2 regions of the Streptomyces venetus genome follow, and region 2 is predicted to be linked to the other one. Evidence: riboswitches for the same ligand, from Rfam matches in the RefSeq annotation. Region 2 holds a riboswitch; the other holds the start of a gene.
What was found. A riboswitch is a leader RNA that binds a small molecule or an ion and turns the genes downstream of it on or off. The one in region 2 is predicted to bind ZMP and ZTP.
Positions count from the first base shown of each region.

Region 1 (5,402 bases), on a different contig from region 2:
AAGCCGGATCGGGACCGGGTGGGGGGAGCGCGGCGTCGGGACCGGGTGGAGGGAGCACGGCGTCGGGACCCGGGCGGGGGCAGCACGACATCGGGACCGGGCGGCGGCAGCACGACATCGGGACCGGGCGGCGGCAGCACGGCGTCGGGGCCGGGTGGAGAGAGCGCGGTGCCCGGGCGGGTCGGAGAGGAGCGCGGCGCGCGGTTCGCGGTGCGGTGGACATGAGGTGGGGGTGCCGGGCGGGCCGAGGACCGCGGCGAGGGTGCGGCGCTGCCGCACCGGGCCGTCCTCCGGCGGGCCCGTGGCCGGCCTCGGGCGCGTGGGCCGGTCGGCGGGGCCCCGGTCGAGCCGCTGGTCCGCGTACGCGGTCGGCCGCCCGGTGAGTCCCCGTCGCGGCTGGGCCGCCCGGCACGTGAGGCGTGTGCTGGTGGTCGCGGTGGCGCTGGTGGCCGCCCTGGCCGGGAGTGCGGCGGTGACGACCGCCGCGGCTCTGGCCGGGGGCGCGGCTCTGACCACCGCCGTGGGCTTCCCGGCGCGGGGGCGGGACGTTCCCGACGTGGCGATGGTCGTCGCGGGCGGCACGGGGCGGACCGCGTCCGTGCGCTCGGGCCAGCGTGACTTCGCCCGGCTGTGGCAGCTGTTGCAGCCCACGCACACGGAGACGGAGCGGGTGCCGGCGGACTGGGCGGAGGGGGACTTCCCGCGGGTGCGGCTCACGGTGCTCTGGGGGCTGTCCGGGGTCGGCGGCCGGCCGAGTACGAACCGGCCGCCGGGCGGGGACGTGGCCGTCGAGCGTCAGGACCAGCTGTTCGTGGCCGGGGACGGCACGCCCTGGGTGCGTTCGGATCCCAGTCCCACCGTGGAGGACGACGACATCCGCTGGCACCGGGCGCCGCGCTCGGTCTTCGAGCGGCTGGATCTGGCACGGCTGCTCGGCGACGGCGCCGTGGCGGGCGGGCCCGGCGGGAGCACCGCCGAAGGTGACCTGTCCGGTCCGGTGACTGCCGCGGGTGACCTGTCCGGTCCGGCGCGGGGTGACGTCCGGTGGGCGGTCGTGGGGCTGGTGGCGGGGCTCGCGGCCGGCGTCGGCGGCACGCTGCTGACACGCCGCGTGGCGGCCCGGCGGGAAGCCGGACCGCCACGGGAGGGGCCGCGTCAGGTGCTGATCGACCTGGACGAATGACGAGCCGTGGGCATCAGCCCAGGTCGATCTCCGGGTACAGCGGGAAACCGGCCACGAGGTCGGTCGCGCGGTGCGAGATCTCGTCGGCGATCTTCGCGTCGAGGACGTGGGACGCCTTGGAGGGGGCGCCCGACTTGGTCGTGCCCGCCTCCGCCGCGGTGAGGACACGGTCGATCAGACCGGCCACCTCGTCCATCTCCGCCGTGCCGAGACCACGGGTGGTCAGGGCCGGGGTGCCGATGCGGATGCCGGAGGTGTACCAGGCGCCGTTCGGGTCGGCGGGGATCGCGTTGCGGTTGGTGACGATGCCCGAGTCGAGCAGGGCGGCCTCGGCCTGGCGGCCGGTGAGGCCGTAGGAGGAGGCGACGTCGATCAGGTTCAGGTGGTTGTCCGTGCCGCCCGTCACCAGCGTCGCGCCGCGGCGCATCAGGCCCTCGGCGAGAGCGCGGGAGTTGTCGACGATGCGCTGGGCGTAGTCGCGGAAGGACTCCTGGCGGGCCTCCGCGAGGGCGACCGCCTTGGCGGCCATGACGTGCGGCAGCGGACCGCCGAGGACCATCGGGCAGCCCCGGTCGACCTGATCCTTCAGCGAGTCGTCGCACAGGACCATGCCGCCGCGGGGGCCGCGCAGCGACTTGTGGGTGGTCGTCGTCACGATCTGGGCGTGCGGGACCGGGTCGAAGTCGCCGGTGAGCACCTTGCCCGCGACCAGGCCGGCGAAGTGGGCCATGTCGACCATGAGCGTCGCGCCGACCTCGTCGGCGATCTCGCGCATGATCCGGAAGTTCACCAGGCGGGGGTAGGCCGAGTAGCCCGCGACGATGATCAGGGGCTTGAACTCGCGGGCCTGGGCGCGCAGGGCCTCGTAGTCGATGAGGCCGGTGGCCGGGTCCGTGCCGTAGGAGCGCTGGTCGAACATCTTGCCGGAGATGTTCGGGCGGAAGCCGTGGGTGAGGTGGCCGCCGGCGTCCAGGGACATGCCGAGCATCCGCTGGTTGCCGAAGGCCTGGCGCAGCTCGGCCCAGTCGGCCTCGGTCAGGTCGTTGATCTGGCGGACGCCGGTCTTCTCCAGGAAGGGCACCTCGACACGGGCGCCGAGGACGGCCCAGAAGGCGACGAGGTTGGCGTCGATGCCGGAGTGCGGCTGGACGTAGGCGTGACGGGCGCCGAAGAGCTCCTTGGCGTGCTCGGCGGCGAGGGACTCGACGGTGTCGACGTTGCGGCAGCCGGCGTAGAAGCGGCGGCCGATGGTGCCCTCGGCGTACTTGTCGCTGAACCAGTTGCCCATCGTCAGGAGCGTGGCCGGGGAGGCGTAGTTCTCGGAGGCGATCAGCTTGAGCATCTCGCGCTGGTCGGCGACCTCCTGGCCGATGGCGTCCGCTACACGGGGTTCGACGGCGCGGATGACGTCGAGGGCGGCGCGGTAGGCGGTGGAAGCGGTGGAGAGGGGCTCGGCTGACATGGATGGGACCTCCGGACGTTGTGTTCAGCGTTCACGGTACGGCCCAGGCGCACGGCTCTGTCTGCTCGGGCCGCTCCCCGATGGTTGGTCCCATCCCAGCGCGCCAGTCACGGCCCGGTGGTCAGCCTACCGGGTGGGGTGGGCGGGGAGCGTCTGCCGGGTTGCTCGTCGGTGCCGGGTGCGGGTGCATTGTGGTTGATCGCGCAGTTCCCCGCGCCCCTCAAGGGCGAGACCCCCGCACCCTGTCTAGAGGATCACGTGGGGCAGGAAGCGGGCGTACTCGTCCGTGATCAAGCCTGAGGACTCCCGGATGCCCAGGCCCGCCGACTCGTTCTCCACCACCCAGGCGCCCAGGACGACCCGGTTGCCGTCGAAGTCGGGGAGGGGGGCGAGCTGCTGGTAGCAGCAGGGTTCGTCGCGCAGGGCGGGGGCCGTGCCGGGCTCGTGGATCGTGACGCCCGCGCCCTCGCGGCCGAGGAGGGGCTTGGCGACCCAGCCCGTGGCGGGCAGGTCTCGGGGGCCGTCCAGGTACGCGGGGAGGAGGTTCGGGTGGCCGGGATACAGCTCCCAGAGGATCGCCAGGAGGGCCTTGTTGCTGAGGAGCATCTTCCAGGCCGGTTCTATCCACAGGGTGGAGCCCGTGCCGCCGCCGTTGTCGAGGGTGTCGAGGACGTGGTCCGCGAAACGGTCGGTGGTGAGCCACTCCCACGGGTAGAGCTTGAAGATGCTGCGGATGAAGCGGAGGCGGTTGTCGACGAAGCGGCCGGAGAGGCGGTCCCAGCCGATCTCCTCCATGGCGATCCAGTCGGTCGCCAGGCCCGCCTGCTCGGCCGTCTCCTTGAGGTAGGCGACCGTCATCATGTCCTCACCGAGCTCGTCGGCGGAGGAGTACGCGAAGTACAGGGGGCTGCCGGGCGGGAGGAGGGCGGCCTGTTTCCGCCAGGCGGCCAGGAGGCGCTCGTGGAGGGAGTTCCACTGGTCGGCGCCGGGGAAGCGGTCCTCCATCCAGAACCACTGGGGGGACGCCGCCTCCACCAGTGAGGTGGGGGTGTCGGCGTTGTACTCCAGGAGCTTGGCCGGGCCGGTGCCGTCGTAGCGGAGGTCGAAGCGGCCGTAGACGGAGGGGAGTTCGGCGCGGCGGCGCCAGGCCTCGGCGACCGCCCGGGCCACCCGGGGATCGGTGATGCCGAGGTCCGCGAAACGGTCCTCGGCGACGATGTGTTCGGCCGCCGCCAGGCACATGCGGTGGAGTTCCTCGACCACCTCCTCCAGTGCCTCGACCTCCGGGAGGGTGAAGACGTAGTAGGCGCTCTCGTCCCAGTAGGGGCGCAGGGAGTCGTCGGGGTAGCGGGTGAGGGGGTAGATCAGGCCCTGTTCCTCGACGGTCGGCTGCCAGTCGGGGCGGGGTTCGATGGTGCGGCGTTCCATCTGCGTGCGTCCCGGTCAGCCGCCGCCGCTGCCGGAGCCCGAGCAGCCGAAGCCGCCCCGGTCGACGGCCTCGCTGCGGCTGAAGGTGCCGTTGTCGGCGTAGCCGCTGCTGACGTCGGCGTCGTAGTACCAGTCGGCGTCCGTGCCCTTGGTCTTGCCGGTCTTCTTGCGGCCCTTGCCCGAGGAGGAGCTGCCCGACGCGCAGTTCTTGTCGGCGACGATCTTGTAGCCGTTGATGTAGTCGTAGCTGTCCCGGTCGACACAGCGGCGGTCCGGGTCGGAGCCGCAGGCGGACAGGGCCGCCGCGAGGACCCCCATGCCGCCCAGCACCACCGTGCTCGAGCGCAGTCGTCGCCGTGTTTCCGCCATGTCCGTGTCTCCCCGTCGTGTCCCCGTCATGTACTGCCGAGCGGTCAGCCTAGAGAGCGGTGTGAGCGGTCGCGCACGGCCCCCCGCCCGGGATCCCCTCCCCTGCCGTCGTTTTGTGATTTTTGGAATGGTGTGCGCCCTTGGTGCCAGTGCCGGTGCCGGTGCCGATCGGCGGTGCGGCTCATCGACGGGCTGGCGCCCGCCTCGTTCCTGTTGCCGACCTCGCCCTCCAGCGCGGGTCGGTGACCACCCCAGCCCCGGGGGCGGTGCCGCCGCAGTGATCGGAAGGGCTTTCCCATCTGCCGAAAGTCTCCAATCATCTGGACAGTCCGCGAGCAGCCGGAAAATTGTTTGTTGAATCTTGAACGCGCAGGGAGCGCTTTCCGTAAGGGACGGCGTGGCCAGTAATCCCGTCACGGTCACCGTGGCCTATCGCGTGCTGCCGGGCCGTGCGGCCGACTTCCACTCCTGGGGGTGGGCCATGCTGGGCGCGACCGCGCGGCAGCCGGGGTTCCTGGGGGGTGGGGTACTTGTCGACGGAGAGGCGGAGTGGCATGTCGTCTATCGCTTCGCCAGCGAGGGTTCGGCTCTGGCCTGGGAGCAATCGCCCTCCCGGGCACAGTGGGACGCCCGGCTGGAGGGCGTCGCCCGGGAGGCGGAGCGCAGGAGGGTGCCGGGCGCCCGGGCCTGGTTCGACGCGCAGACGCTGACTCCCAAGCCGCCGGCTCCGCCGTCGAAATGGAAACTGTGGTTCGTGAATATGAGCGCGGTATTTCCGCCGGTGCTCCTGTTCAATCTGACGGTGCTTCCCTATCTCGGTGACCTCAACGCCCTGATTCGCACGCTCCTGTTGTGTCTGTGTGTGACAGCCCTTGTCACCTGGATTCTCATGCCTCGGCTCCAGCGTTTCTTCCGGAAATGGCTGTACCCGTCGCTCCAGGCGCTGCGCGGGCGGCACAA
Region 1 is NZ_BAABET010000002.1:618,249-623,650, forward strand. Features, by position in the region: gene ABEA82_RS07735 (hypothetical protein) at 413-1,183, shown strand; gene ABEA82_RS07740 (glycine hydroxymethyltransferase) at 1,197-2,645, opposite strand; ZMP/ZTP riboswitch at 2,680-2,766, opposite strand; gene ABEA82_RS07745 (glutathionylspermidine synthase family protein) at 2,892-4,073, opposite strand; gene ABEA82_RS07750 (hypothetical protein) at 4,089-4,442, opposite strand; gene ABEA82_RS07755 (antibiotic biosynthesis monooxygenase) at 4,840-5,402, shown strand, end outside.
Region 1: it holds a riboswitch for ZMP and ZTP, as region 2 does, so the genes downstream of both, ABEA82_RS07740 (glycine hydroxymethyltransferase) here and ABEA82_RS33835 (bifunctional 5,10-methylenetetrahydrofolate dehydrogenase/5,10-methenyltetrahydrofolate cyclohydrolase) in region 2, are expected to answer to the same signal.

Region 2 (5,402 bases):
CCGCTCGACCCTCTCTGCGGACTCGGCGGCCAGTTCGGCCCCGATCGGCGCCAGCGCCAGCCAGTTCAACATGCCGGCCGCGCAGCGCGTACGGAAAACGAGCTCCTGCTCGCCGACCTCCGGAAGGTTCATCGCCAGCACGCGCACGGCATGCCGCCGGGCCTGCTCGAACTTGCCGGTCAGCCGTTCCCACCCCACGGGCGGATCGATCCCGACCCGCGCCACGGTCCGCATCACGGCCAGTTCCCGCCCCCCGGCCGTGAGCGCGTTCATCATCGGCCGCGCGAACGCCTCGGCCAGTTCGTTCAGGGTGGCAGTCCCCGCCAGTGCGTCGAGGGCCTGGATCTGCGCGTCCAGGTACCGCTCCAGCGCGTGCTCGATGGCCGCGTCACACAGTCCCTTCAACGACCCGAAGTGATAGCTCACCGCGGCGACATTCGCCCCTGCACTCTGCGTGATCTCCCGCAGCGTCACGCCCTCCTGGCCACGCTGCGCCAACCGCTCCAGCGTGGCCAGCAGCAAGGCGTTCCGGGTCCGCTGACCCGCTTCACGACGGAGATCCGTCTTGTCCACCCTCACAAGTGGAACTCAAGCGACTGTTTGACTTTGCTGTCAAGCGACCGCGCCGCGGGATGGCGCCCTCCCCCGGCCTCACCATCACGTCCGCGCTCATCGAGCGCTTCGGCCTGTTCGCCATCATCATCATCGCGCTCGGCGAGACGGTCGCCGGCGCGGTCGAGGGCCAGCCCACGAGCCCGCGGGTGCCCTCACGATCACTGTCGGCCTCGTCGCCATCGTGATCGGATTCAAAGACCGAATCCCACTTCTCCGTACCCCGGCAGCACCTACATCTCGTGGTCCCTATGGAGGCCAGCGACTGTGCTCGCACGAGCCAGCCGGACCAGGAGTGCCGGCCAGCGCCCGACCAAGCCCTGATCGGACGGGGTCACTGGCCGATGGCAGCGAGTTCCGCGATCGAGTTGGCGGGCAGGGTCAGTTCGGCGGCGGCGATGTTCCTGGGCCTGGAGATCGGTGGGGTCGAGCGAGGTGATGACGCCGCCCTGGCCGTCGCGGCGACGGTCCTTGGGCGGCCCGAAGACTCCGGGTCCGGCCAGCTGCATAGCGCCGTATCCCATGCGAGTGATGGTCAGGTCGTCGGCGAGAGTCAGCGTCCGGAGCCTCGCGTGGGTCGTCCTGAAGTGTCTCCCGGGAATGTGCCAGCCATATCCGACTGGATGAAACTGCCGGGAGCGGGTGACGGCGCCGACGACGGCTTCGGCGGTGTCGCGGCGGGCCGGGCGGCGGGCCACTGTGATGTCGGGGCAGGCGTGGGCGAAGTCCATCTTTCGGCTGCCCCTGGCGGGGCTCGGCGTGCGGTGGTTGCCCCGCCGGGATTTGCTTGGTGAGTCGACACCTCCGGCTTCGCCGAAAGGACACCGTTCCATGGCTGACAGGCCCGCGATCGTTCTGGTACACGGCGGTTTCGTGGACGGGTCCGGCTGGCGGCCGGTCTACGACCTGCTCACCCGCGACGGCTACCGCGTCCGCGTGGTGCAGAACCCGACCCTGTCGCTGCAGGGAGACACCGCCGCAACGCGGTTGATCGTCGACGCTCAGGACAGCCCGGTCGTGCTGGTCGGTCACTCCTACGGCGGCGCAGTCATCACCGAAGCAGGCACCAACCCGAACGTGGCGGCACTGGTCTACATCGCGGGCTTCGTGCCGGACGCGGGCGAGTCGGTCAACACGCTCATCTCCGGTTTCCCCACCGACGTGCCCGGACCGCCGATCCTGCCGCCCAAGGACGGCTTGCTGTTCCTCGACCGGGACAGCTTCCACACAGCGTTCGCCGGCGACCTGCCCGCCGATCCAGCCGCGTTCATGGCCGACTCGCAGGTCCCCTGGGGGGTGGACGCCCTCGGCCAGCAGGTCACTCAGGCCGCCTGGCGCACCAAACCGAGCTGGTACATGCTCACCACCGAGGACAAGATGATCCCCCCACCCGCCCAGCGCACCATGGCCGGCCGAGCCGGCTCGACCACCGTCGAGGCCGCGGCCAGCCATTCCGTGTACGTGTCACAACCGGATGCAGTGGCCGACCTCATCAAACGGGCCGCGGCTGCCGTGGCGCCCTAGGGTAGGCGCTGTCCGGCGGATCAGGTGGCCGTGATGGCACCAAGTTAGTTCTCGCGGGGGGCGGGCCGGACTGCGCCTTGTTGCAAGGTGTTTGTGCCCCTCGGGCATGAGCAGGACCGCCAGTGCGGCGAAGTGGGTGATCGAGGGCTTCACCCAGCGTCGGCTTCCTGACGATGCCGCCTGGCTCACGAGCACCATCGCTCATTGAGCCTACGGATCAGTGGCGGGCGCGGCTTACGGCATCGTGGCCGGATCACTGCCCAGGCCCTCCCCTGCATATGGCGTGCCTTTCGGCGCTGCGGTGTTCGCCGGTGACTACGTCACCTTGCCGATCGCAGGGCTCGACAAGCCGATCTGGCAGTACGACAACATGGGCCAGCAGGTCGCCCTGGAGATGGTGCAGTAGTTCGTCGGGATCGTCCTTGGTCCACTTGGGCGCTTGTTCGGTGAGGGGGGGAGAAGAGTCCTTCGCTGTTGCGGGCTTCGGTGACGCCGTCGGTGTAGGGGAACAGCAGGTCGCCGGCCTCGAAGGGGAACGTCTGGACGTCGCAGGCGGTGATGCCGAAGGGGCCGCCGAATCCGATCGGGAGATGGCTGGGCGGCCCCCGTCTCTGCGCCGCCATCGTCGACCGGCTCACCTTCAACGGCGCCATCAGAAGTCAGTGAGCTGCTCGCGAGGCCATCACTGGTGCTGCATTCCGAGCTGGTTCGCCGCGGCCTGCACGGTCTGCGTGAGCAGGACGGCAATGGTCATCGGCCCGACGCCACCGGGAACCGGTGTGATCAGACCAGCTCGGGTGAGGGCGGTGTCGTAGTCCACGTCGCCGACGTTTCCCGGGTTGTAGCCGGCGTCGATCACGACCGCGCCAGGCTTGATGTCCTCACCGCGGATCAGCCGGGGCTGCCCCACGGCTGCTACCACGACGTCCGCTTCCCGGACGACCGCCGACAGGTCGGTCGTCCGGGAGTGGCAGTACGTCACCGTTGCGTCCTCGGCGAGCAGGAGCATCCCCGCCGGTTTGCCGAGAATCGCGCTGCGACCCACCACGACGGCGTGCTTGCCTGCGAGTTCGACGTCGTACGCTTCCAGCAACCGCATGATCCCGCCCGGAGTGCAGGACACGAAGCCCGGCAGCGCGAAGCTCATCGCGGCGAAGGAATGCATCGTGACCCCGTCGACGTCCTTCTCCGGAGCGATGGCCTCGAACGCCGCTCGCTCGTCGATGTGCGGGCCGCAGGGGTGCTGGAGCAGGATGCCGTGCACTTCCGAATCGCTGGACAGGCCCGCGAGGGTGTCGATCAGTTCGGCGGTCGTGGTGGTGGCGGGCAGACCGATATGCCGGGACTTAATGCCCGCCTTCGCGCACCGCGCTCGTTTCATGCGGACGTACGTGGCCGACGCGGGATCCTCTCCTACCAGCACCGTCGCCAGACAGGGACGGGTCCCCGTGCGCCGTGAGATCTCCGCCGCCTTGGCAGCGGCCTCGTCGACGATGCGTTTGGCAAGGCTGGTGCCGTCCATGATCCGGGCCGTCTGAATCGGAGACATCGTTGCCCTCCAGGCGTTGCTGACCACTCGCCCAGGCGCACGGCATCGACGTCACGTCAGACCGCTCCCCGGTGGTGCTCCACCTCAGCGCCAGTCACGGCCCACGCTGCACTGTAGTAGACGCAGCATGCACACACCGATCAGCGCCCTCGGGTGGAAGCGACGCGCGAAGGGCCGCCCCTCCGCAATGACGCCAGATCACGTGAACACTCCTGACGCAGCCACACACGGCATCGACGCTGCGAAGCAGGTCGAGGGACGTCTGGCCCAGCCGCTTTGCCTGATCGGTGACTCGTCACTCCGAGCCGTAGTAGAGCCGGAGGAACTCCTCCATCGCCGCGTCGACGCCGGCGCGGTCACCGGTAGCGAGCAGGTCGAGCAGCAGACCGCGGACGGTGGCAAGTCCCAGCCTGGCCCGCTTCCGGGCCGCGTCAGGCTCCGCCCCCGCACCGACCTCAGCAGCTACGAGCGGCTCCAGCCAGTCCGTCACAAGGCCTTCGAGGACCGGGACGGCCTCGGGACGGCCGCGCAGCGCGTGCCCGCAGATTTCGAAGAAAAGCCGTTCCTGACCGGCCAGCCGAGGGTCCGTCAGTTGCCGCCACAGCAGCCGCGCGACATCGGCGGGCGAGAGACCGGGCTCCAGGCGCAGCCGGGACAGCACATCGCGCTGGCGCCGCTCCGACGTCCGGACGATCTCGACGAGCAACTGTTCCTTGGAGCCGAAGTAGTGGATCAGCATGCGGTGACTGACACCGATCGCGGCGCCCAGCCCGCGCAGGCTCAGGTCCGCGATGCCGTGTGCCGCGACGTGGTCGACAGCCGCGTCCACCAGTTGTGCGCGCCGATCCCCAAGCGCGCCTTGCTCAGCCTCGCCCTTGGGATGCGAGTCGTCCGTGGTCACCACGTCACGACTGTACCAATCGGTACATGCCGCATGTACCGTGTGGTACATGAAGCCTGTCACCGTGTCGATCGACGTGCCTCAGACTCCCGAGCAGGTCTACGGCTTCCTCGATGTCATGGCCCACCACGAGCGGTTCACCGACCACTACCTGACCAACTGGCGCTACAGCGGCCCCGCCCGGGGCATCGGATCGTGCGCCACGGTCACCGCTGCGCTGGGCGGCACGAAGACCGATGTCACTATCAAGGTCATCGAGGCCGAGGCGCCGCGGCGCATCGTCGAACACAACGTCAGCGCGGCCGGTCGGCGACTGGCTCACGGCACCTACGCCATCGAACCGCTGCGAACCGGTGGGACTCACATCTCGTTCACGTACACGTGGGTGCACGCCCCTCTCGCCGACCGGCTGCTGGCCCCCCTCGTGCGGAACACGATGCGGCACGCCAACCGCACGGTCATGCGACGCCTGGCCAGCGAGCTGGCTCGCCACGTGTCCGCCGCCGAATCCTGACGTCGACAGATGCTGCCCCTTCCCCCAGGCGCAGGCCTGACACACCCACGGGGCCCTGCCCTCGGGCACGGGCTCCTCTAGCCGGCACTGCGTCTTAACCAGTGCCGAGTGCGGGGCGGACGTCGCCCTCGGGGCGCTGGAATGAGGACGGATGTGCCCCGAGCGCTGACCGCCGCGGCGACGGTATCGACCGAGTACGGGACACACTGCTCGCGGCATGAGTGCGTGTTTCTGATCTGGGATGCTGCGGCAGGCAGTGGCTGATCGTCAGGGATAAGGTCGCCAGCAAGTCGAGAGCGCGT
Region 2 is NZ_BAABET010000013.1:53,966-59,367, forward strand. Features, by position in the region: gene ABEA82_RS33815 (TetR/AcrR family transcriptional regulator) at 1-573, opposite strand, end outside; gene ABEA82_RS33820 (hypothetical protein) at 582-800, shown strand; gene ABEA82_RS33825 (alpha/beta fold hydrolase) at 1,444-2,136, shown strand; gene ABEA82_RS33830 (hypothetical protein) at 2,420-2,542, shown strand; partial or broken gene ABEA82_RS38770 (serine/threonine-protein phosphatase) at 2,637-2,789, opposite strand; gene ABEA82_RS33835 (bifunctional 5,10-methylenetetrahydrofolate dehydrogenase/5,10-methenyltetrahydrofolate cyclohydrolase) at 2,819-3,685, opposite strand; ZMP/ZTP riboswitch at 3,708-3,793, opposite strand; gene ABEA82_RS33840 (TetR/AcrR family transcriptional regulator) at 3,981-4,589, opposite strand; gene ABEA82_RS33845 (SRPBCC family protein) at 4,636-5,100, shown strand.